3 regions of the Janibacter zhangyanbonis genome follow, and region 2 is predicted to be linked to each of the others. Evidence: riboswitches for the same ligand, from Rfam matches in the RefSeq annotation. Region 2 holds a riboswitch; each other region holds the start of a gene.
The links. Region 2 has a riboswitch for S-adenosylmethionine ahead of ssuE (NADPH-dependent FMN reductase). Riboswitches for the same ligand answer to the same signal wherever they lie in the genome.

Region 1 (7,744 bases), 210 kb from region 2:
TCGGCGCGGGGCTCGTCGCTCTGATCGTCCTCGGGGTCATCGGTGTCCGCTGGTTGTCCAGCGGTGCTGATGGCCCCGAGGACGTTGTGGCCTCACCGTCGTCTTCGCCGTCGGCCTCGGCTCCGACCTCTGCGTCACCGTGGGGCGGCGTCTCCTCGGGCACCCGGGGCGGAGGGACCGTCGACGTGCCCGACGTGGCCGGCGAGGAACCGGCCCTGATCACCTACACCCAGCGCGGCCTCCCCTTCGACCCCCTGTCGCTCACCGGGGTCGACGCCGACGGGCTGGAGACCGAGGCGATCCTCGACAGCTCGACGGGCCGGTCCGGCACCGTCCTCTTCAACGTCAACGCCCATGGCGCGCCCACCGAGCGCATCGAGGTGGAGGCGAAGGGGGACTGGACCGTCCGTTTCGCACCGCTGGACCGGGCGCCTGCAGCCGGCAAGGTCGAGCGGGGTCGTGGTCCGGCGGTCTTCGCCTGGGACGGCACGGACGGCGACCGGCTGGACGTGACCTACTCCCAGATCACCGAGGCCCCGTCCAGGTCCTTCTACCTGCAGGCCCTGGACGCCGACGGCGGAGTCATCGACAGGGTGCTCACCGTCGACGACGACCACGAGGAGTCGACGACCCCTCCCATCGGCACGAGATATCTCGTGATCTTCAGCCCCGGTGGTGAGTGGGAGATCAGCACTCGATGACGTTGACGGCGAGCCCGCCGCGTGCCGTCTCCTTGTACTTGACCTTCATGTCGCGGCCCGTCTCGCGCATCGTCTTGACGACCTTGTCGAGCGAGACGACGTGCGAGCCGTCGCCGCGCAGCGCGGTCCGGGCGGCGGTGATCGCCTTGACCGAGGCCACGGCATTCCGCTCGATGCAGGGGATCTGCACGAGCCCGCCGACGGGGTCGCAGGTGAGGCCGAGGTTGTGCTCCATGCCGATCTCCGCAGCATTCTCGACCTGGGCAGGGGAGCCGCCGAGGACCGCGGCCATCGCTCCGGCAGCCATCGAGCACGCCGACCCGACCTCGCCCTGGCAGCCGACCTCGGCGCCGGAGATCGAGGCATTTTCCTTGTAGATCACGCCGATCGCGGCAGCCGTGAGCAGGAAGCGGCAGATGCCGTCGTCGTCCGCGCCCGGCACGAAGTCGGTGTAGTAGCGCAGCACGGCCGGGATGATCCCGGCAGCGCCGTTGGTCGGCGCCGTGACGACGCGACCGCCCGCGGCATTTTCCTCGTTGACCGCCAGGGCGTAGAGGCACAGCCAGTCCATGCCACGAAGGGGGTCGTCGCTGCGGCCCTCGGTCCGCAGCCGCTGGTGGAGCTGGGGAGCGCGCCGGCGCACCTTGAGACCACCGGGCAGGACCCCTTCGGTCCGCAGGCCGTTGTCGATGCACTCGCGCATCACCGACCAGATGTGCAGCAGCTCGCTGCGCACCTCCGCCTCGGTACGCCACGACAGCTCGTTGTCGAGCATGACCTGCGAGATCGACAGACCCGTCTCGGCACAGATCGCGAGCAGCTGGTCGCCGGTGGTGAAGGGGTGCTTGACCGGGGTCGTGTCGGCGACGATCCGGGTCGAGCCGGACGCGTCCTCACCGACGACGAAGCCACCGCCGACGGAGTAGTAGGTGTGGCTCGACAGGGGAGTGGCGCCCTCGCCGCTCTCCTCGCCCCAGGCGGTGAAGGTCATGCCGTTGGGGTGCAGGGGCAGGGACTTGCGGCGGTGGAGGACCAGGTCGTCGTCCTCGACGAAGTCGATCTCGTGCTCGCCGAGCAGGCTCACCCGACGGCTGGACCGGATCTGCTCGAGCCGGCCGGTCACCGTGCGGGGGTCGCACAGCTCGGGACGCTCGCCGGTGAGCCCGAGGAGCACGGCGGTGTTGGACCCGTGGCCGTGACCGGTGGCACCGAGGGAACCGAAGAGCTCGGCCCGCACCCGCCGCACCTGCGGCAGCAGGCCCTCGTCGCGCAGCCCCTCGACGAACATCACGGCGGCACGCATCGGGCCGACGGTGTGCGAGCTCGACGGGCCGATGCCGACGGAGAAGAGGTCGAAGACACTGAGTGCCACTGGGGGTCTCCCGGAGGTCGCGGTGGTGCCGCCGACGGGGTGTGGGCCGGCGTGCCGGTCGTCACACTACCCGCGCCGCGACCCGGGACGGGCGCCTGTGGAAAAGCTCGCGGCGGCCCGCCGTGACGTGGCCATGATGAAGGGCATGACCTACGACGACCTGCCGGCCGACTGGCCCCAGCGCCCCCTGACCGACCCCACCCTCACGGCCGACGTCGTCGACCTCGTCGTGCGTGAGGCCGACCGCGCGGAGGGGTGCCTGAGCATCCTGCTGTGCAGCCGGGAGCACCGACTCGTGCAGCCGGTGACGATCAACGACGTCGAGGGGGTCCCGCCGCACGAGCGACGCCGCCCCTTCGACGTCTTCCTCAGCGGATTCGCCGACCGCCTCGGCGGCATCGTCGTCGCCGTCGGCCGTCCCCGCGGCTACACGCCCGACGACGTGGCGAGGGGGTGGCACGAGGCGGCGATCGCCGCCTGCCGCGAGCACCGGGTGCCCCTGCTCGGCACCTATCTCGCGTCGGTGCACGGGGTCGTCGAGATGCCCGCGTGGCCGGGCCTCGCGATCGCCGGGTAGCGACCGGCCGGGTCACCCCTCGTGCAGCAGCCCCTCGACCTCGGCCGCGATGGCGGCGGCGATCGCGGCGGCGAAGCCCTCGGGGTCCTCGTGCGCGGCCGGCTCCTCCGGGACGATGACGTCGACCGTGCCGTCCTCGTGCATCTGCGTGGCGCCGACCCGCTGCCGGGCGGCGAGCAGCGCGGCGTGCTCGGTGTCCTTGTAGACGATCGCGCTCGCACCCTCCGGGGGCAGCGGCGAGAGCCAGGCGTGGCCCGCGGCGATGATCCGCTGCGCCGGCAGCAGCGCGAGGGCGCCGCCGCCGGTGCCCTCGCCGAGGAGCACGGAGACGCTCGGCACGGTCAGGGCGGTCATGTCGGAGATCGAGCGGGCGATCTCGCCCGCGAGGGCGCCCTCCTCGGCACGGGGCGACAGGTCGGCTCCGGGGGTGTCGATGATCGTCACGAGCGGCAGCCCGAGCTCGGTCGCCATCCGCATACCGCGTCGCGCCTCGCGCAGCGCGGCCGGCCCCATCGACTGGGCGGCCTGGTAGCGCCGGTCCTGACCGACGAGCACGCAAGCCCGCCCGGCGAAGGACGCCAGCGCGAGCATGACGCCCTTGTCCGACTCGCCGTAGCCGGTGCCGTTGAGCGGGATGACGTCGTCGGCGGCGTGCCGCAGCAGCTCGCGCACACCGGGCCGGTCCGCACGACGCGTCGTCTCGATGGACGTCCAGACGCGGGCGACCTCCTCGTCGGTGGGCTCCGGACGGGAGACGAAGGGGGCGATCGGCCACGTCGGGTGGTCGGCCGGGTCGGCGGTGCGCCTCGTGCTCGCCGACAGCAGCGTGAGCGCGCGGGCGGCGATGTCCGCGAGGCCCTCGACGGGGACGACGGCATCGACGATGCCCTTGTCGACGAGGTTCTCGGCGACCTGCACCCCGTCGGGGAAGGGCACGCCGTTGACCGTCTCGTAGACGACCGGGCCGAGGAAGCCGATGAGCGCGTCGGGCTCGGCGATCGTCATGTGGCCCAGCGACCCCCACGAGGCGAAGACGCCGCCGGTCGTGGGATGACGCAGGTAGACGAGGTAGGGCAGACCGGCAGCCTTGTGCGCGACGACGGCCGCCGAGATGTCGACCATCGTCACGAAGGCCGGGGTGCCCTCCTGCATGCGCGTGCCCCCGCTCGCGGTGGCCGCGACGAGGGGCAGGCGCTCCGACGTCGCCCGGCGGATCGCCGCGACGATCCGTGCGGCCGCGGCCCGCCCGATGGAGCCACCGAGGAAGCGGAACTCGCCGACGATGAGTGCCACCTCGTGACCGCGGATGCTCGCCCGACCGGTGAGCACGGACTCGTCGGTCCCGGCCCGCTCGGCGGCCTTGTCGACCGCGGCGCGGTAGTCGGGGGAGAGGCCGCTGACGTCGATCGGCTCGTCCCACGAGACGAAGCTGTCGGCGTCGACGACGGAGGCGATGAGCTGCTGGGCACCGGGACGCGGGTCACTCATGGCAGTGATGGTCGCAGGCCGCGCGCTGGGTACCCTTGCCCGGTGCTTGTGCCCTTGACCACTGTCGTCATCGTCGCGGTCGGCGTGCTCGGACTGCAGTCCCTGGCCTACCTCGTCCTCGACCGCCTCGTCGACGACCTCATGCTGATCGTCACCGCGGTCCTCGAGCTCGCCCTGCTCGTGCTCGTCGTCGTCTCTGCGATCGCGATGGGCAAGGTGTCGGGCCAGGGCGAGGGTGCGACGATGCTCGCCTACGCCCTCACGCTGCCGATCCTGCCGCCGATCGTCGTCTTCATCGCGCTGAAGGAGAAGACCCGCTGGGCCATGGGCGTCGTCCTCGCCGGCGCCTTCACCGTCGGGGTCATGGCCTACCGCATCCTCCAGATCTGGCAGACCCATGGCCCGGCCTGAGGTGCGCACGGGCACCGGGCCCGGCCGGGTCGTCGTCGCGGTCTACGCCGTCCTCGCGCTCGCCGCGACCGGCCGCTCGGTCCTGCAGATCACCCAGTACTTCGACCGCGCGCCGCTGGCCTACGTGCTCTCGGCGCTCGCGGCCGTCATCTACGTCGTCGCGACCGTGGCCCTGGCGAAGGGGGGTCCCTCCGGCGCCCGGGTGGCGACCGGGGCGATCACCGTCGAGGCGGTCGGCGTGCTCGCGGTCGGCACCCTGTCCTTCGTGCGGCCGGAGCTCTTCCCGGACAAGACCGTCTGGTCCCACTACGGGTCCGGCTACGGCTACCTGCCCCTCGTCCTCCCCTTCGTCGGCCTGTGGTGGATCCACCGTGTGAGACGCGGCTGAAGTCTCGCGCCACCATCTCCTATCCTCGGGGCAGGTCTTGAGCGCCAGCGCGAAGCCCCGGCTCGCTGGCCGGCAACCCTCCTCCGCGGTGGGGTGCCCCGGGAGACGACCTGGTCCGCGACGACCGTCGCGGTCAAGCGCGCACAGCACAGGAGCACAGCCATGACCGACGCCTCCACGTGGAGCTTCGACACCCAGCAGATCCACGCCGGCCAGGCACCCGACCCGACGACGGGCTCGCGGGCGCTGCCGATCCACGCGACGACCTCCTACGCCTTCAAGGACACCGAGCACGCGGCGAACCTCTTCGCGCTCAAGGAGTTCGGCAACATCTACACGCGGATCATGAACCCCACCCAGGACGCGGTGGAGCAGAAGATCGCCGCGCTCGAGGGCGGTGTCGGCGCGCTACTCACCGCATCGGGGATGTCCGCGACGCATCTCGCCCTCGTCAACATCGCCGAGGCCGGTGACCACATCGTCGCCAGCGCCGCGCTCTACGGCGGCACGATCAACCTGCTGAAGTTCACCCTGCCGAAGTTCGGCATCGAGGTCAGCTTGGTCGAGGACCCGAGCGACCTCGAGCAGTGGCGGGCGGCCGTGCGGCCCAACACCAAGGCCTTCTTCGGCGAGACGATCGGCAACCCCAAGCCGGTCGTCCTCGACATCGCCGGCATCGCCGAGGTCGCCCACGAGGCGGGGGTCCCGCTCGTCGTCGACAACACGATCGCCACGCCCTACGTCCTGCGGCCCATCGAGCACGGCGCCGACGTCGTCGTGCACTCGGCGACGAAGTACCTCGGTGGCCACGGCACCGCGATCGCCGGCGTCATCGTCGACTCCGGCAACTTCGACTACGCCGCCGACGCGGAGAAGTTTCCCAACTACAACCAGCCCGACCCGAGCTACCACGGGCTGCGCTTCGGGCCCGACCTCGGTGTCAACGGCGCCCTGGGGGCCAACCTCTCCTTCATCCTCAAGGCGCGCGTGCAGCTGCTGCGCGACATCGGTCCGGCGATCTCGCCCTTCAACGCCTTCCTCATCGGGCAGGGCATCGAGACGCTCAGCCTGCGCATCGAGCGCCACCTCGACAACACCCGCAAGGTCGTCGACTTCCTCTCCGGCCACGGCCAGGTCGAGTCGGTGAACTGGGCCTCCCTCGAGGGCTCCGCGAGCTTCGAGCAGGCGCAGCGCTACACGCCGAAGGGGGCCGGTGCCGTCATCTCCTTCGAGATCGCCGGCGGCTTCGAGGCGGGCAAGAAGTTCGTCGAGGGGCTCACGCTGCACAGCCACCTCGCCAACATCGGTGACGTGCGCTCCCTCGTGATCCACCCCGCGTCGACGACCCACTCGCAGGGTCCGGAGGAGGACCGGCTCGCCGCCGGCGTCACCCCCGGCCTCGTGCGCCTGGCGGTCGGCCTCGAGGGCATCGACGACATCATCGCCGACCTCGAGGAGGGCTTCGCCGCGGCGAAGTGATCGAGCTCGTCCGAGGGGCCTGTGGATAATTCCACGGGCCCTTCGGCGTTCTTTCCTAGCGTGGGGGCATGGACGGACAGCAGCGCATCTCCATCGACAGCGAGGGCATCGACGGGCTCGGCCGACAGCTGAAGGCCATCGCCGACTTCCTGGAGGAGAAGGCGGCGAAGGCGAACAACGAGGCGGTCGAGACCTTCGGCTTCCCGAGCTGGTACGGCACCGATGCGTACGAGGGCGCGATCGGCGACTTCGAGCGGGAGCGGATCCGGGTGGGCAAGCAGCTGCGCGAGCTCGGCCGCCTCGCCAAGGATGCCGGGGGTTGGTACGTGAAGACCGAGGACCTCCTCGACCGGCGGCACCAGGGAGTCCTCTGATGGCGTTGGACGAGACAGGGACGATCGAGGAGGGCGACCCGGAGATGATCCGGGCGGAGGCGGACGAGCTGAAGACGGTCGCCGCCAACATCCACACCGTCGCCGAGATGCTCCGCATGGTCTCGACGAAGGGAGTCTGGGAGTCGTGCTCCGGCACTCTCTTCGAGCAGGAGGTCGGGACGACCCCGCAGGACCTCGTCGCGATCGCCAACCGGCTCAGCGACACCGAGCAGATCATCCGGCCCTATGCCGACCGGCTCGAGAAGAGCCAGGCCGAGCTCGCGCGACTGCGCGCTCGTTACGACGCCAACGACAGGACCAGCGAGGACCGGCGGGCGAGGCTCGAGACGATGACCCCGGAGGACCCCGAGTACGCGACGGTCGACCGGGAGTACCGCGCGGCGAGCAACTCGCGGGAGATGAACAAGCGAGGGTACCGGCGGGTGGCCGACGCCGCAGTGGCCGACGAGCGGGCGACGGCCGGGCGGCTGGGCTCGGTCGGAACAGCCTTGTCCGACCCCCGGACCTACAACAGCTTCGAGATGGCCAGCCGGACGGGGACGAGCAGCCTCTTCAACAACCCGGTCGTCGACGTCACCCCGTGGGGCAAGCCGGCGGCGATCATGACCGCAGGCGATCCCATCGGCAAGCTCGGCCGCCGCGCGGTCTACGGCGAGGGGAGCTACAAGGACGTCGGCGCGACGACCGTCCTCACTGCCGTCGACATCGTCATCCCCGGGAGCAAGCGGGCCGATGCCAAGAATGCCACCAGGCTCAGTCACCGTGCCGACGAGCTCAAGAACATCAGGGCGGCGGACACGTCCACCAACCCCATCGCCCATCGACGGATCGCGGCGAACGCCAAGAGCTGGACCCAGCACAAGGTCGCGACGAACACGGTGAAGCTCAAGCACCGGGCCACTGACAAGCTGGCCGAGGCGAGTGGCGCCCGCC
Region 2 (7,744 bases):
GCCGTGAGCTCGACCTGCTCGACACGGACGACAACATCACCGCGGGCGTGCTCCTGCTCAAGGTCCTGACCCAGCAGGCCGACACGACCTCCGACGCCATCGCCGGCTACTACCAGGGCCTCGCCTCGGTCGAGTCCCACGGCATGTACGCCGACACCAAGCAGTACGTCGCCAACGTCAAGGCACTCCGGACGCGGATGTGACGGGCTGACGAAGGGGGCGAACCTAGACTTTGGGCGTGACCACCGCATCCACGCACCCGCTCGTCGGCGACCTCGTCGACGGTCGCTACCGCGTGCTGCGGCACCTCGCCGACGGCGGGATGGCCACGGTGCTGCTCGCGACCGACACCCGGCTCGACCGCGAGGTCGCGCTCAAGGTCATGCGTCCCGACCTCGCGGCGGACGAGACCTTCGTCTCCAGGTTTCGTCGTGAGGCCCGCTCGGCCGCACGGCTGAGCCACCCCAACGTCGTGCCCGTCTTCGACCAGGGCGAGGACGGCGGTCAGGTCTTCCTCGCCATGGAGTACGTCGAGGGCCGCACCGCGCGCGCCGTGGTCGACGCCGAGGGCGCGCTCACCGTCCGCGCCGCGCTCGACGTCCTCGAGCCGGTGCTCACCGGGCTGGCCGCGGCCCACGAGGCCGGCTACATCCACCGCGACGTCAAGCCCGAGAACATCCTCATCCCCGACCGGGGCGCCATCAAGGTCGCCGACTTCGGCCTGGCCCGGGCGGTCACCTCGCAGACGACGACCGCCGAGGACGGGGTGCTCTTCGGCACCGTCGCCTACCTCTCCCCCGAGCAGGTCGAGCGCGGCATCGCCGATGCCCGCAGCGACGTCTACGCGTGCGGGCTGATCCTCTTCGAGCTGCTCACCGGCGGGCGCGCGGTCGACGGCGAGTCGCCGATCCACGTCGCCTTCCAGCACGTGCACGGGTCGGTGCCGCTGCCGTCGGAGCGGGTGGCCGACCTGCCGTCGGAGCTCGACGACCTCGTCGCGCTGGCCACCGCCCGCGACCCCGACGAGCGTCCGCGCGACGCGGGCGCCTACCTCGCCGAGCTGCAGCGCGTGCGCGCCGGCCTGTCGGCCCAGGAGCTGGACCGACGGCCGCAGGTCGTCCCCTCCGACGAGGGCGACGACAGCGGCCGCACGTCACGAGGTGGCGCCGCGCGTGGCAGCGGCGCGGCCGCGACCGTCGCGCACCCGCGCCCCGAGCGGACCCAGGCGATCCGGACCGGCGACGGCGGTGGTGCTGCCGGAGGCGGTGCCTCGACGACCGCAGCGGACCTCCCTTCGACCCGGAAGCGGTGGCCGGCAGCCCTTGCCGCACTCCTGCTCGTCGCCGCGCTCGCCGTCGGCGGCGGCTGGTGGTGGACGCAGGAGGGGCCCGGCAGCACGGTCCTCGTCCCCGACGTCACCGGCCTCTCCCGCGCCGACGCCGAGGCCAGCGTCACGCAGGACGGCGACCTGTCCTACGTCGAGTCCACGGCCTTCGACGAGCAGGTGCCCAAGGGCGAGGTCATCACGTCCAACCCGCCGGTCGGCACCGAGCTGTCGAAGGGGTCCGACGTCACCGTCGTCGTGTCCAAGGGTCCCGAGCGCTACGAGGTCCCCGACCTGGCGGGCCGCACCGCAGCGCAGGCCAGGACCTCGCTCGGCTCCCGCCACCTGGCGCTCGGCACGACGACCGAGGCCTACGACGACGAGGTGCCGGCCGGCGAGGTCGTCTCGACCTCGCCGGCCGCCGGCACCGAGGTCAAGCGCGACGCCAAGGTCTCCCTCGTCGTCTCCAAGGGCCCCGAGCCGGTGGCCGTGCCGACGGTGACGGGGCAGGGCGCCGAGGCCGCGACGACCGCGATCGAGAAGGCCGGGCTCGAGGCCACCCGCGCCGACGACGCCTACTCGACGACCGTGCCCAAGGGTTCGGTCATCAGCCAGTCCCCCAGCAGCGGCACCCTCCTTCCCGGTGAGACGGTGACGATCACCGTCTCCAAGGGCCCGGAGATGGTCGCCGTCCCGTCGGTCGAGGGCCTGAGCCGCTCTGCGGCGACGAGCAAGCTGCAGGCGGCGGGCTTCAAGGTCTCGGTCCAGACCTTCCTCGGCGGGCCGCTCGACGAGGTGCGCGCCTCGCGCCCGAGCGGCGGCACCGCCCCCAAGGGCTCGACGGTCACGATCCTCGTCGTCTGACGCCGTCAGGTGGCCGCCCGGTGCCACACACCCACACCTCCGCCGGTGCCGTGGTGGGCTGGGACAGGGTCGCGGTGCTCATTCAGGCCGCCTTCTCGGTGCCGTCGGGCTGGATCTTGGAGTGGCCGGCGCGGCGGGCGCGCTCGACCTCGTCGTGCAGCAGGCTCCAGACCTGGTGCCGGTAGGAGACGAAGTCGGGGTCGGAGCGCAGGTCCGTCGCGCCCTCGCGGTCGCCGAGGTCGACGTCGACGACCGCCTTGAGGCGTCCGGGCCGCGAGGAGAGGACCGCGACGCGCTGGCCGAGGTAGACCGCCTCCTCGATGCCGTGGGTGATGAAGACGGCCGTCGTCCCGGTCGTGCGCCAGATGCGCAGCAGCTCGTCCTGGAGCTGCTCGCGGGTCTGGGCGTCGAGCGCGGCGAAGGGCTCGTCCATGAGGAGGATCCCCGGCTCGTAGGCGAGGCTGCGGGCGATCGCCACCCGCTGCTTCATGCCGCCCGAGAGCTCGTGCGGCAGCCGCTCCTCGAAGCCCTCGAGGCCGACGAGCGCCAGGTAGTGACGGGCTCGCTCGGTGCGCTCCCGGCGGCTGAGCGGCAGCTGCTCGAGGCCGAAGGCGACATTGGCCAGCGCCGTGCGCCAGGGGAAGAGGGCGTACTGCTGGAAGACGATCCCGCGGTTTAGACCGGGTCCGGTGACGGCCTCGCCGTCGACGAGGACCTGGCCGCTCGTCGGGGTGCTCAGCCCGCCGAGGAGGTCGAGCAGGGTCGTCTTGCCCGACCCGCTCGGGCCGACGAGGGTGAGGAACTCCCCCGCCGGGACGGTGAGGCTGATGTCCTCCAGGGCCCGCAGCACGCTCGCGCGGGGCTGGTCCTTCGTCGGGCGGACGACGAACTCCTTGGTGACGTGGCGCAGCTCGATGCTCGAGGTCATTTCTGCTCCCCCTTCGCGAGGTCGTTGTACTCGTTGGTGTAGAGGCTCGAGGGGTCGAGGTCGGCCCGGTCGACGATCCCGGTGCTCTCGAGCCAGGCGGCCCACTGGGTGAAATCACGGTCGGTGACGACTCCCCCCTTCGCCGGGACGCCGGTGCTCTTCCAGAAGCGGACGTTGTCCGTCGTCTCGTTGCGGTCGCGGCCCTCGATGATCCGCTCGAAGCGGGCGATGACCTGCGCGCGCGGTGTCCGGCGGGCCCACTCGATGGCCTTGGAGACACCCGTCGTGAAGTCGCGGACCGCGTCCGGGTGCTCGGCGATGAAGTCGTCGCGCAGGACGTACTGACCGCCGTTGAGCTCGCGTCCGAGGACGTCGACGTCGCGGATCAGCTCGCGGATGTCGTCCTGGGCCTTGGCCCGGTCCTGCAGGATCCCGCCCAGGGCGCCGACATCGACCTGCTTTCGGCGGATCGCCTCCTCGGTGTCGTTGGGCGGCAGGACGACGAGCTGCACCTGCTCGATCTCGGCGGCGCTCAGCCCCGCCTTCGTCAGCCAGGTCTCGACGAAGGCCTCGGCGTGGGCACCCAGGGTGTTGACGGCGATCTTCGCGCCGACGAGGTCCTTCGGCCCACGGATCCTGCTGTCCTTGCGCACGTAGAGGCCCTGGTAGGAGGTCTCGTCCGAGCCGTAGTAGTTGATGACCGCGGTGATCGGCGAGCCGGCCCCGGCGAGCTTGACGACGGCCCCGGAGAAGGCGCCACCCACGTCGGTCTGGCCGGTCGCGACGGACTGGATGTCCTGCGGACCGCTCACCGTGGCGCCGACGTACTCGAGGGTGACCTTGCTGAAGTAGCCGAGGTCGTCGGCGAGCTCGGGGAAGGTGACGTTGTTGGCGCTGCCCTGGTAGCGGAAGGTGACCTTGCCCCCGGGCGCGGTGCCGGCGGCATCGCTCGACGGCAGGGCGCAGCCGGCGAGGGTGGAGGTCGTGGCGATACCGGCGAGGCCGAGCAGGACGGTGCGGCGGGAGGTGAGCGCGCTCATCAGGCCACCGCCACCGAGTGCGCGAAGAGCTCACCGCGGTGCGCCGCATCAGCGGCCGCGACGAGCGAGCGGCCGGCGACGGCATCGAGGAAGACGCGGGTGACCTCGGCGAGCGGACCCGCCGCGGAGTCGGCGATGCTCACCTCGCCGTCGTCGTACCGGGTGACCTCGGAGGCCAGGACGAACCACCCCGGCGTGATCGCACTCGGCGCCAGGCTCGCCAGGACCGGCCGCAGGGCGTAGTCCACCGCCAGGACGTGCGCGGGACTGCCGCCGGTGGCGATCGGCAGGACCACCTTGTCCTTGAGCCCGGTCTGCGGCAGGAGGTCGAGGAAGGCCTTGAGCAGTCCGCTGTAGGCCGCCTTGTAGACCGGGGTCGAGACGATCACGGCGTCGGCCCGCTGCAGGGCGCAGGCGGCCCGGGCGATGTCGTCGTGCTCGGCGTCGGCCCGCAGCAGCGGCTCTGCGGGCAGGTCCCGCAGGACGATCGGGTGCACGACGTGCCCGGCGCGCTGGACCCGGTGGGCGAGGTCGCCGAGCACGGCTTCGGTGCGGGAGGTGGTCGAGGGTGAGCTGGAGATCGTGGCGATGACAGCCATGGGGGTGCCTTTCGATGGGCAGGTGGGTACGACGGATCGACGGCTGACGAAGGGAGGTCGTCACCGCGGTGGGAGTGGGAGGGTGCGTGAGAGCCCTGAGGTCGGCCAGGGGTGCGCATTGCCGTTGGGCAATGCGGATTCAGGTCAGCGACAGAGGGCGCTGTTGACCCGCAGGAGGTCGACGTGGCGCCGCAGCGCCGGACGCAGCGACCGCGGCGCGGTCGGGGCGGTGGTGCTCATGGGGAGTCCGTCCTGTCATGAGGCCGGTGAGTGCCTCGCGCTTGCTCCGGCCGCGACGGCAGGAGCCAGGTCCTCACCCGGAGCACCCCACCGCGAGTGGAGGGTTGCCGCCCAGCAAGCCGGGGCTTGACGCTGGATCTCGTGACCTGATGACGAACCTACGCAGAACTATCTCCTACTGCAAGAGAAGGAGATGGGCGTCTCGCCATCCGGGACACCAATCCCCTTGCCCCGCAACGAGACCGCCCACGACGAAGGGGAGAGCCCGCCCGGGTTGGGTTGTGTGGTCAACCGGTAGCGCCGGGTGCCGGAAGCGCCCGGTGAGCGCCGCCGGCTCGCTGAACTCCCGGTTCAACACACAACCATCAGCACGACGAAGGGGGGCGCCGCCGCCAGCACGACGAAGGGTGGGGTCGACGCGAATCAAGGAAAAGTCCGGACTGCCTGCGCCTCGTGAGAGGCAGACCAGGCGGTCCGGACTTTTCCCCAGCGTCGACCCCACCTTCGGCGGGCGGCCCTGTCTTCGGCAGGACGAACGAGAGGGCTCAGCCCTCGCTGAGCATCTCCGCGGTGAGGAAGGCCAGCTCCAGGCTCTGCTGGTGGTTCAGCCGCGGGTCGCAGACGCTCTCGTAGCGCTTGTTGAGGTCCTCGTCGAGGATGCGCTCGGCGCCGCCGAGGCACTCGGTGACGTCGTTGCCGGTGAGCTCGACGTGCAGGCCGCCGGGGACGGTGCCGAGCGCGCGGTGCACCTCGAAGAAGCCGCGCACCTCGTCGACGACGTCCTCGAAGTCGCGCGTCTTGAAGCCCGACGCCGACTCGAAGGTGTTGCCGTGCATCGGGTCGCAGATCCAGGTGACCATCGCGCCGGAGTCACGCACCCGCTCGACGATGCGCGGCATCGCCTCGCGGATCTTGCCCGCCCCCATCCGGGTGATGAAGGTCAGGCGGCCGGGCTCGCGGTGCGGGTCGAGCAGGTCGATGATGCGCAGCAGCTCGTCCGGGTCGGCCTTGTCGGAGACCTTCATCCCGATGGGGTTGCGGATCCGGCTGACGAAGTCGAGGTGCGCGTGGTCGATCTGCCGGGTGCGCTCGCCGATCCACAGGAAGTGCCCCGAGGTGTCGTAGAGGTCGCCGGTGCGCGAGTCGACGCGGGTCATCGGGCGCTCGTAGTCCAGGAGCAGCGCCTCGTGCGCCGACCAGAACTCGGTCGTCTTCATCGCGTCGAAGTCGACGTCGCACGCGGCCATGAAGCGCATGGCCTTGTCGATCTCGCGGGCCAGCCCCTCGTAGCGCCGGTTGGCGGCGTTGGAGACGAAGCCGACGTTCCAGTCGTGGACGCGGCGCAGGTCGGCGAAGCCGCCCTGGGTGAAGGCCCGCACGAGGTTCAGCGTCGCGGCGCTCGTGTGGTAGCCGCGCAGCAGCCGCTCGGGGTCGGGCTCGCGGGACTCGGGCGTGAAGGCGAAGTCGTTGACCATGTCGCCGCGGTAGGCGGGCAGGGTGACGCCGTCACGGGTCTCGGTGTCCTTGCTCCGCGGCTTGGCGAACTGCCCCGCCATGCGGCCCATCTTGACGACCGGCATGCCGGCGCCGTAGGTGAGCACGGCGGCCATCTGCAGGATCGTCTTGATCCGGTCGCGGATGTTGTCGGCGGTCGCGTGGACGAAGGTCTCGGCGCAGTCGCCGCCCTGGAGCACGAAGGCCTCACCGACGGCGGCCTTGGCCACCCGGTCGCGCAGGTCGTCGCACTCCCCCGCGAAGACGAGCGGAGGATAGCTCCCGAGGGTCGCCACGACGTCGTCGAGAGCGGCCCGGTCGGGCCAGCTCGGCTGCTGGGCAGCGGGCAGGTCGCTGGCGATGGCGTCAGCGGCGGACGTGGAGGTGGGCACTGCGGTGGTCACCACCCAAGGATAGGTCGAGCCGCCACCGCACCGGCGACCCGTCCACCTGCAGGACGAAGGGAGGTCACTCCGGCTGGTCGAGACCCCGGCTGATCGCGAAGCGGGTCAGCTCCACGCGGTTGTGCAGGTGGAGCTTGCCGAGGATGTTCTGCACGTGGTTCTGCACCGTCCGGTGCGAGATGACGAGGTCGGCCGCGATCTCCTTGGCCGTCATGCCCATGGCGACGTAGCGCAGGATCTCGGTCTCGCGCTCGGTGAGCTCGGGCACCGGCGAGCTGCTCGCCTCCGGCTCGGGCGCGCTGCGGGCGCGGGTGCGCATCTCGCGGAATTCGCCGAGCACCAGACCCGCGAGGCCCGGGGTGAAGACTGCGTCCCCCGCCCCGGTCGCCGTGACGGCGTCACGGATCTCCTGCGGCGAGGCGGACTTGACGAGATAGCCGCTCGCGCCGGCCTTGACCGCCGCGAGCACGTCGTGCTCCTCGCCGCTCGCCGAGAGGATGAGCACCTTGGTCGCGAGGTCGCTGATCGCCCTGCACACCTCGTCGCCGCGCAGCTCCGGCAGGTTGAGGTCGAGGACGAGCACGTCGGGCGTCGTCGCGCGCGTGCGGCGCACCGTCGAGGGCCCGTCGGCGGCGGTGCCGACGACGTCGAAGCCCGCCTCCTCGAGGTCTCGCACGAGGGCATCGCGCCACAGCGGGTGATCGTCGGCGACGAGGACGGTGAGGGGGGCGCCGGGCTCGGTCATGAGGAGGAGCCTGCCATGTGCGTGGTCGGCACGGTGAGGGTCACCGTCGTGCCGCCGGTGGACGGCGAGCGCCAGCTCGCGTCGCCGCCGAGGTCGAGCATCCGCC
Region 3 (7,744 bases), 190 kb from region 2:
TCCTCGGGATCCCCGACATGATCGCCCAGCTCGTGCGGGGCGAGAAGTCGCAGGACGGCACCTCGTCCTTCCAGTCGCTGATGATGTCGCTGGCCAACCGGGTCGGCATGGGCAACATCGGTGGCGTCGCGACGGCCATCGCCTTCGGTGGTCCGGGCGCGGTCTTCTGGATGTGGGCGGTCGCCCTCCTCGGGGCCGCGACCTCCTTCGTCGAGTGCACGCTCGGGCAGATCTACAAGGAGAAGGACCCGGACACCGGTGAGTACCGCGGTGGTCCGGCCTACTACTTCGAGAAGGCCTACGCCCACAAGGCCAAGACCTTCTCGCTCGTCTACGCGATCGTCTTCGCCGTCGTCACCGTCTTCGCGATGAGCTTCTTCCTGCCGGGTGTGCAGGCCAACGGCATGTCCTCGGCCATCGAGTCCGCGTGGGGCGTGCCGACCTGGGCGACCGCCATCGGCGTGGTCATCGGCCTGGCCTTCATCGTCATCGGTGGCGTCAAGCGCATCGCGACCTTCGCGGCGTTCGTCGTGCCGCCGATGGCGATCCTCTACATCCTCTTCGCGCTCGTCGTCTTCTTCGTCAACGTCGACCAGATCGGCCACGTCTTCGGCGAGATCTTCTCCGGTGCCTTCGGCGGGCACGCCGTCTACGGCGCCATCGTCGGCCAGGCCGTCAAGTGGGGTGTCCAGCGCGGCATCTACTCCAACGAGGCCGGCCAGGGCACCGGCCCGCACCACGCCGCCGCGGCCGAGGTGTCGCACCCGGCGAAGCAGGGCTTCGTCCAGGCCTTCGCCGTCTACATCGACACCCTCTTCGTCTGCACGGCGACCGCCTTCATCATCATCTCGACGGACATGTACACCGTCTTCAAGGGCGAGACCTTCGGCGACGAGACCCTCTACGTCGGCGGGGTCGGCACCGACACCGAGCCCGGTCCGGGCTTCGTGCAGGCCGGCTTCGACACCCTCGCGCCCGGCTGGGGCTCGAGCTTCGTCGCGCTGGCCCTCGTCTTCTTCGCCTTCACGACAATGGTCGCCTACTACTACATGGCCGAGGTCAACCTCGCCTACCTCACCCGCAAGATCGGCAACGGCGTCGTGCGCCGCGGCATGATCCGTGCACTGCAGGCGCTGATCCTCGTCTCCGTCGCCTACGGCGCGACGACGACGGCCGGCTCCGCCTGGGGCCTGGGTGACATCGGCGTCGGCACGATGGCCTGGCTCAACATCCTCGGCATCCTCATGCTGCAGGGCCCGGCGCTCAAGGCGCTCAAGGACTTCCGCGCCCAGAAGAAGCAGGGTCTGGACCCGCAGTTCGACCCGCGCGACCACGGCATCGTGGGCGCGACCTTCTGGGAGGACCGCGCTGACGGGCTCGTCACACAGGGTGCCCCGGTGGAATCCCCGGCCGACGCGGGTCGTTGACCCCCGTGGAGCGCCCCCGACCCGGGAGCGCCCGAGCGTCAGGAGACCCCGATGGCCATGAGCCGCCGAGTCCGTAGTGCTGCCCACCTCGCGTCGGCCGTCCGGAGCGCCTCGCGCCCCGGCAGCCCCGGCATGATCGCGCGTCTGCGGGCCGTGCCGCGGATGATCCGCGCGGTCCGCTCCGGGGCCTACACCGGCCTGTCGTCCGCGCGCCTGGTCATGATGCTCGCCGGTGTCGGCTACGTCGTCTCGCCGATCGACATCGCGCCCGAGGGGCTGCTGCTGGCCTTCGGCCTGCTCGACGACGTCATGGTCGTCGGCTGGCTCGCCGCGACCCTGGTCAAGGAGACCGAGGACTTCATCGCGTGGGAGCAGGGCACGGCTTTCCAGCCGCAGCCCCAGCCCCAGCCGGGGACCGTGCGCTCGCACGTCGTGCCGGACTGATCCACAGCCTCGTGGCCGCTGCCGCGAGGATCCACAGGCGGCCCGCCCCTCGGTCGAGGGGGCGGGCCGCTCGGCATCGTCGGGGCATGACACCGACTGCCTCCCCCCGCGACCCCGCCGAGCTCGCCGTCCTCGTGCCCTACCAGCTCGGTTACCACCCGGGCCCCTCCCTCGTCCTCACGGCGCTGCACGGTCGTCGCGTGGGCATGGTCCAGCGGCTCGACCTCCTGCCCGATGCCGCGGCGTGCGAGCAGGTCGCGGCGCACTGCGTCGCCGTGCTGGCCCACAGCGGGGCGCAGGGTCTGGCCGTCACGGCCTTCGAGGAGGACGAAGGGGGGTCTCGCCCCCTGCGCACGGCGGTCACCTCAGCCGCCCTCGTCGCAGGTCTGCACGTGACACCGCACCTCGTCGTCCGCGAGGGCCGCACCTGGCCGGGCGGCCGCGAGCTGCCGCAGCCGCACGAGGTGCCGGCGGTCGCTCCCTTCGTCCTCGCCGGCGTGAGTCCCTGGCCGAGCCGGCAGGCGCTCGTCGACGGGGTGGTGCCGCCGACCGACGAGGTGAGGGCCGACCGGGTCGCTGCCGCGGCCGAGGGACTCGACCTCGCCCACGTCGACGAGGACGAGCTGGTCGACGTCTGGGCCCGGGTCCTCGACCCGCGCCGCACCGCGGAGCCGGTGGCGGTGCTCACCGACGCCGAGCTCGCCTTGCTCGCGATCTCGCTGCTCGACATCCCGTGGCGCGACGGGCTGCTCGCCATGCTCGCCCCCGGCTTCTTCGACCTCGACGCGCTGCCGCCGCACATCGCCACGCTCGTCATCGACGCAGCGGGGGACTGCCCGTGGGTCGACCTGTGGGAGGAGGGCGACGAGTGGCCGCGGCCGCAGGAGTGGCCCGAGGAGGTGCTGCTCGTGCGCGAGCGCCTCGTCGAGGTGGGCCGTCTGCTGCCGCCGCCCCTGACGGCGGCGGTGCACGTCGCGGTCGCGCAGCTGGCCTGGTGGGCGGGCGACGGCACGATCGCCGGCATCTGCCTCGAGCGGGCTCTCGAGGTCGACCCCGACCACCGGCTCGCCGACCTGATGTCGCGGCTGCTCGTCACCGGCGCGCACCCGTGGAGCGACGCGGTGGCGGGTCCGCACGACGGACGCGGCTCGATCCCGCGCGCCTCATGACGTTAGAGTTGGCGGCAGGTCATGAGTGCCAGCGCAAAGCCCCGGCTTGCTGGCCGGCAACCCTCCTCGCGACGGGGTGCCCCGGGTGATGACCTGGCCGCGTCGAGGCGATGTGGCAAGGCGAGACACTTCGGGAGCACTCCGTGAGCGTGACCACCACACCCCCCACGAGCACAGCGTCGTGGCGCGACGGTGACGAGCCGGGCGACCGGCACTTCCACTCCGTGGGCCACCTGCGGCTCGAGTCCGGCGAGTCCCTGCCCGACGTCGTGCTCGCCTACGAGACGTGGGGGCGGCTGAGCCCCGAGCGGGACAATGCGGTGCTCGTCGAGCACGCGCTGACCGGTGACAGCCACGTCGTCGGTGACGCCGGTCCCGGTCACCCCACGGCGGGCTGGTGGCCCGGGCTCATCGGTGAGGGTGCGCCCCTCGACGACTCCTACTTCGTCGTCGCGGTCAACGTCCTCGGTGGCTGCCAGGGCAGCACCGGGCCCGCCAGCACCGCGCCCGACGGGCGGCCCTGGGGCAGCCGGTTTCCCCGACTGACGATCCGCGACCAGGTCGCCGCCGAGGCGCGCCTGGCCGACGCGCTCGGCATCGAGCGCTGGCACACCGTCATCGGCGGGTCGATGGGTGGCATGCGGACCCTCGAGTGGGTCGCGAGCCACCCCGACCGGGTCGGCACGGCGATCGCGCTCGCGACCGGTGCCCGGGCGACCGCCGAGCAGATCGGCTGGTGCCAGGCGCAGATCCTCGCCATCCGCAACGACCCGTGGTTCGCCGGGGGCGACTACTACGACCACCCGCAGGGACCGGAGAGCGGCCTGGCCATCGCCCGCCGCATCGCGCACATCACCTACCGCAGCGAGCTCGAGCTGCACGAGCGCTTCGGCCGCGAGGAGCAGGACGAGCCGGCGGGGGAGTCGGGGCGCCCGCGCTACACCGTCGAGAGCTATCTCGACCACCACGGGGGCAAGCTCGCGCGTCGCTTCGACGCCAACTCCTATGCGGTGCTCTCCGAGGCGATGAACTCCCACGACATCGGTCGTGGACGCGGCGGGCTCGAGGCGGCCCTCGCCCCCTTCGCCGGTCGTCTCGTCGTCGCGCCCGTCGACTCCGACCGGCTCTACCCGCCCCGGCTCTCGAGCGAGATCGCCGCGGCGCGGCCCGGCACCCGGCTGCGCACGATCCACTCGGCGGTGGGTCACGACGGCTTCCTCACCGAGGTCGACCAGGTCGGCGAGCTGCTCCACGAGACCCTGCGCGACGCCTGACTCGTCGACACCCCGGCGGGGAGTGAGACAGGTCACGGGACCGCGGTGTAGCGTCTGGCCCAGGTTGTCCACCTGAGCGAGCTGACGAGGAGCACCGATGACGATCGTCGTGGGATACGTGTCCACCAAGGAAGGCGAAGCCGCCCTGGAGCGGGCCTTCGAGGAGTGCCGCCTGCGCAATGACAAGCTCGTCGTCATCCACTCCGACCGCGGCGGTGTCGGCCTGAGCGGTGACACCGCGCGCAAGCACGAGGACGACCTCGCGCAGGTGCGGGCCCGCATGGACGAGGCCGGGGTCGACGGCGAGGTCCGTGGGCTCGTGCGCGGCAAGGAGCCGGCCGAGGACCTCATCGTCGTGGCCGAGGAGACCGGCGCCGAGCTGATCATCATCGGCCTGCGTCGTCGCACCCCCGTCGGCAAGCTGATCCTCGGCTCCAACGCCCAGCGTGTGCTGCTCGACGCGCCCTGCGACGTGCTGGCGGTCAAGGCCCGCTGACGGGCCGCTGCCACCCCTGGTGGCGGCATCTGCGCCGCCCGCGTTTTATAATGGTCACGAGCCCAGCGCACAGCGACCGGGCGAGTCGGGACCGCGGGGTGACGCCACCCCCTTCGTCCCGGCGGAATCCTCCGTGACGAAAGGTTGTTGGTGACTGCTGTGTCCCCACGGTCCGGCGAGACGCAGGGCTCCCTCCCCAAGGAGTTCTCGCACCCATCGTTGCAGGAGCTCGTCCTGAAGGGCCGCACGACCGGATCCATCACCAGCGACCAGCTGCAGGCAGCATTCAGCGAGGCGAAGATCAGCCCCACCCGGGGTCGGGTCGTCCTGCGTGCACTGGGCGACCAGGGAATCGAGGTACAGGTGCCAGAGTCCACCCCGGCGAAGAAGACCGCGAAGAAGGCTCCCGCCAAGAAGGCGGCGACCAAGACCGCGGCGACGAAGACGGCCACGAAGAAGACCGCGACCAAGAAGGCCGCCGCGCCCGCGAAGAAGGCTGCTCCGGCGAAGAAGGTCGCGGCCAAGAAGGCCGCGTCGACGGCGACGGCCGCTGCCGCCGCTGCGCCCGTGAAGCAGGCGGCGCCGGCCAAGCAGGCCGCCGCGAAGAAGGCCGCCGCCAAGAAGGCTGCGGCCAACCCCACGACGACGACGGCCGAGGAGCCGGCACCCGGCGAGGACGAGCTGCTCGTCGACGAGCCCGAGGCGAAGACCAAGCCCGAGACGGAGCAGGACGAGAAGTCCGGCTTCACGATCAGCAACGACGACGAGGACGACGCGCCCGCGCAGCAGGTCGTCACGGCCGGTGCCACCGCCGACCCGGTCAAGGACTACCTCAAGCAGATCGGCAAGGTCGCGCTCCTCAACGCCGAGCAGGAGGTCGAGCTCGCCAAGCGGATCGAGGCCGGCCTCTTCGCCGAGGAAAAGCTCGCCTCCGGCGAGAAGATCGACATGAAGTTCAAGCGCGAGCTGTGGTGGATCGCCCAGGACGGCAAGAACGCCAAGAACCACCTGCTCGAGGCCAACCTGCGACTCGTCGTCTCGCTGGCCAAGCGCTACACCGGTCGCGGCATGCTCTTCCTCGACCTCATCCAGGAGGGCAACCTCGGTCTGATCCGTGCGGTCGAGAAGTTCGACTACACGAAGGGCTACAAGTTCTCGACCTACGCCACGTGGTGGATCCGCCAGGCGATCACCCGCGCGATGGCCGACCAGGCGCGCACGATCCGCATCCCCGTGCACATGGTCGAGGTCATCAACAAGCTCGCTCGTGTGCAGCGCCAGATGCTCCAGGACCTGGGCCGCGAGCCCACGCCGGAGGAGCTGGCCAAGGAGCTCGACATGACCCCCGAGAAGGTCGTCGAGGTCCAGAAGTACGGTCGCGAGCCGATCTCGCTGCACACCCCGCTCGGCGAGGACGGCGACTCCGAGTTCGGTGACCTCATCGAGGACTCCGAGGCCGTCGTGCCGGCCGACGCGGTGAGCTTCACGCTCCTGCAGGAGCAGCTGCACTCGGTGCTCGACACCCTCAGCGAGCGCGAGGCCGGCGTGGTCTCGATGCGCTTCGGCCTGACCGACGGCCAGCCGAAGACGCTCGACGAGATCGGCAAGGTCTACGGCGTGACCCGTGAGCGGATCCGCCAGATCGAGTCCAAGACGATGAGCAAGCTCCGTCACCCGAGCCGCTCCCAGGTCCTGCGCGACTACCTCGACTGATCACCCCCGGCGGAGGAGGCGGCGCAGGATCGCGCGGCCGAGCGTCCGCCAGGCGTCGACCCCGTCCTGGGGCCACAGCACGGAGCGCAGCTGCATCGAGCGCTGGCGGCTCGCGCGCACCCGGTCGACGACCTGGCCGACCTCGCGGGAGATGTCCGGCAGGTCGGCGCCGGGCGGTGCGTAGCGCGCCCGCTCGAGCGTCGCGACGACGTGGTCGAGGTGCTCCTGGGGCTCGCCCTCGAGGTGCAGCCGTCGGGAGAGCCAGGCGCCCGTCTGGCGCGGCGTCGCCCCGACCGGAGGACGCAGCCCGAGGTCGTCGAGCTGGCTGACCAGCTCGTGCCACTCGCGCTCGACCCGCTCGGTGTCGTCGAGCGAACGGCGCCGATCCAGACGGCGCGCCACGAGCGCGGACACCGGCATGATCGCGAGGACCAGCCCGGCGCCGAGCAGCCACAGCAGCCAGGTCAGCCACGCGGGTCGTCCCTCGTCCTGCCCGGTCGCGGCCTCGGGGACGGCGACGTCCTCGGGACGATCGGCGGAGCTGGCCGAGCTGCTGCTCGCGTTGTCGGAGCTGGTCGAGGTCTCGCTGCCTGCGCTGGAATCGGTCGTGTCCACCGAGTAGCCCGGCGTCGAGGCCGCGCGCGAGCCGGGCGTCGGCTCGAAGCGCGTCCAGCCGACGCCCTCGAAGTAGAGCTCCGGCCACGCGTGCGCGTCGCTCACCCGCACCACCCGCTCCTCGCCGGTCGACAGCGACCCGGGGAGGAAGCCCACGGCGACGCGCGCCGGGATGCCGCGGGCGCGGGCCATGAGGGTCATCGTCACGGCGAACTGCTGGCAGTAGCCGGTCTTGGTGTCGAGGAAGGAGACGATCGGGTCGCGGCCCTGCGCGTCGGGCAGCTCGAGGCTGTAGGTGAACTCGCTGCCGCGCAGGTACTCCTGGATCGCCTGCGCGGTGGCGAGCGGGGTCGCGTCCTGGGGGACGACCTCGTCGACGAGCTCGCTGATCTCCGTCGAGGAGCCGGGGTCGAGGGTGAGGTAGGAGTCGTCGGCCGCGCTCGGGTCGACGGGCAGCGCGGTCTCCAGGTCGAAGTCGTCCTCCTCGGGCGTCAGCTCGGTGAAGGTCGCCGAGTAGGTCCCGGGCGTCTGCTGGACGCGGGCGGTGCCGTCCTGGCCGAGGGCCCAGGCGATGCCCCCGGTGTCGACGGAGCTGACGAGCGAAGG

Region 1: another riboswitch for S-adenosylmethionine. It lies ahead of ACQBJO_RS06300 (bifunctional o-acetylhomoserine/o-acetylserine sulfhydrylase); the one in region 2 lies ahead of ssuE (NADPH-dependent FMN reductase).
Region 3: another riboswitch for S-adenosylmethionine. It lies ahead of metX (homoserine O-acetyltransferase MetX); the one in region 2 lies ahead of ssuE (NADPH-dependent FMN reductase).

What each region holds. Positions count from the first base shown of each region.
Region 1 is NZ_CP191481.1:1,275,336-1,283,079, forward strand. Features, by position in the region: gene ACQBJO_RS06270 (hypothetical protein) at 1-701, shown strand, start outside; gene ACQBJO_RS06275 (L-serine ammonia-lyase) at 688-2,073, opposite strand; gene ACQBJO_RS06280 (hypothetical protein) at 2,171-2,650, shown strand; gene ACQBJO_RS06285 (carboxyl transferase domain-containing protein) at 2,663-4,138, opposite strand; gene ACQBJO_RS06290 (hypothetical protein) at 4,193-4,549, shown strand; gene ACQBJO_RS06295 (hypothetical protein) at 4,536-4,937, shown strand; SAM riboswitch class IV at 4,971-5,083, shown strand; gene ACQBJO_RS06300 (bifunctional o-acetylhomoserine/o-acetylserine sulfhydrylase) at 5,100-6,416, shown strand; gene ACQBJO_RS06305 (hypothetical protein) at 6,485-6,790, shown strand; gene ACQBJO_RS06310 (hypothetical protein) at 6,790-7,744, shown strand, end outside.
Region 2 is NZ_CP191481.1:1,481,832-1,489,575, reverse strand. Features, by position in the region: gene ACQBJO_RS07270 (LysM peptidoglycan-binding domain-containing protein) at 1-203, shown strand, start outside; gene pknB (Stk1 family PASTA domain-containing Ser/Thr kinase) at 239-2,188, shown strand; gene ACQBJO_RS07260 (ABC transporter ATP-binding protein) at 2,271-3,116, opposite strand; gene ACQBJO_RS07255 (ABC transporter substrate-binding protein) at 3,113-4,156, opposite strand; gene ssuE (NADPH-dependent FMN reductase) at 4,156-4,755, opposite strand; SAM riboswitch class IV at 5,028-5,142, opposite strand; gene ACQBJO_RS07245 (class II 3-deoxy-7-phosphoheptulonate synthase) at 5,541-6,893, opposite strand; gene ACQBJO_RS07240 (response regulator) at 6,958-7,638, opposite strand; gene macS (MacS family sensor histidine kinase) at 7,635-7,744, opposite strand, start outside.
Region 3 is NZ_CP191481.1:1,292,137-1,299,880, forward strand. Features, by position in the region: gene ACQBJO_RS06340 (alanine/glycine:cation symporter family protein) at 1-1,427, shown strand, start outside; gene ACQBJO_RS06345 (YkvA family protein) at 1,485-1,871, shown strand; gene ACQBJO_RS06350 (DUF4192 domain-containing protein) at 1,958-3,040, shown strand; SAM riboswitch class IV at 3,058-3,168, shown strand; gene metX (homoserine O-acetyltransferase MetX) at 3,184-4,314, shown strand; gene ACQBJO_RS06360 (universal stress protein) at 4,412-4,810, shown strand; gene ACQBJO_RS06365 (RNA polymerase sigma factor) at 4,961-6,523, shown strand; gene ACQBJO_RS06370 (transglutaminaseTgpA domain-containing protein) at 6,524-7,744, opposite strand, start outside.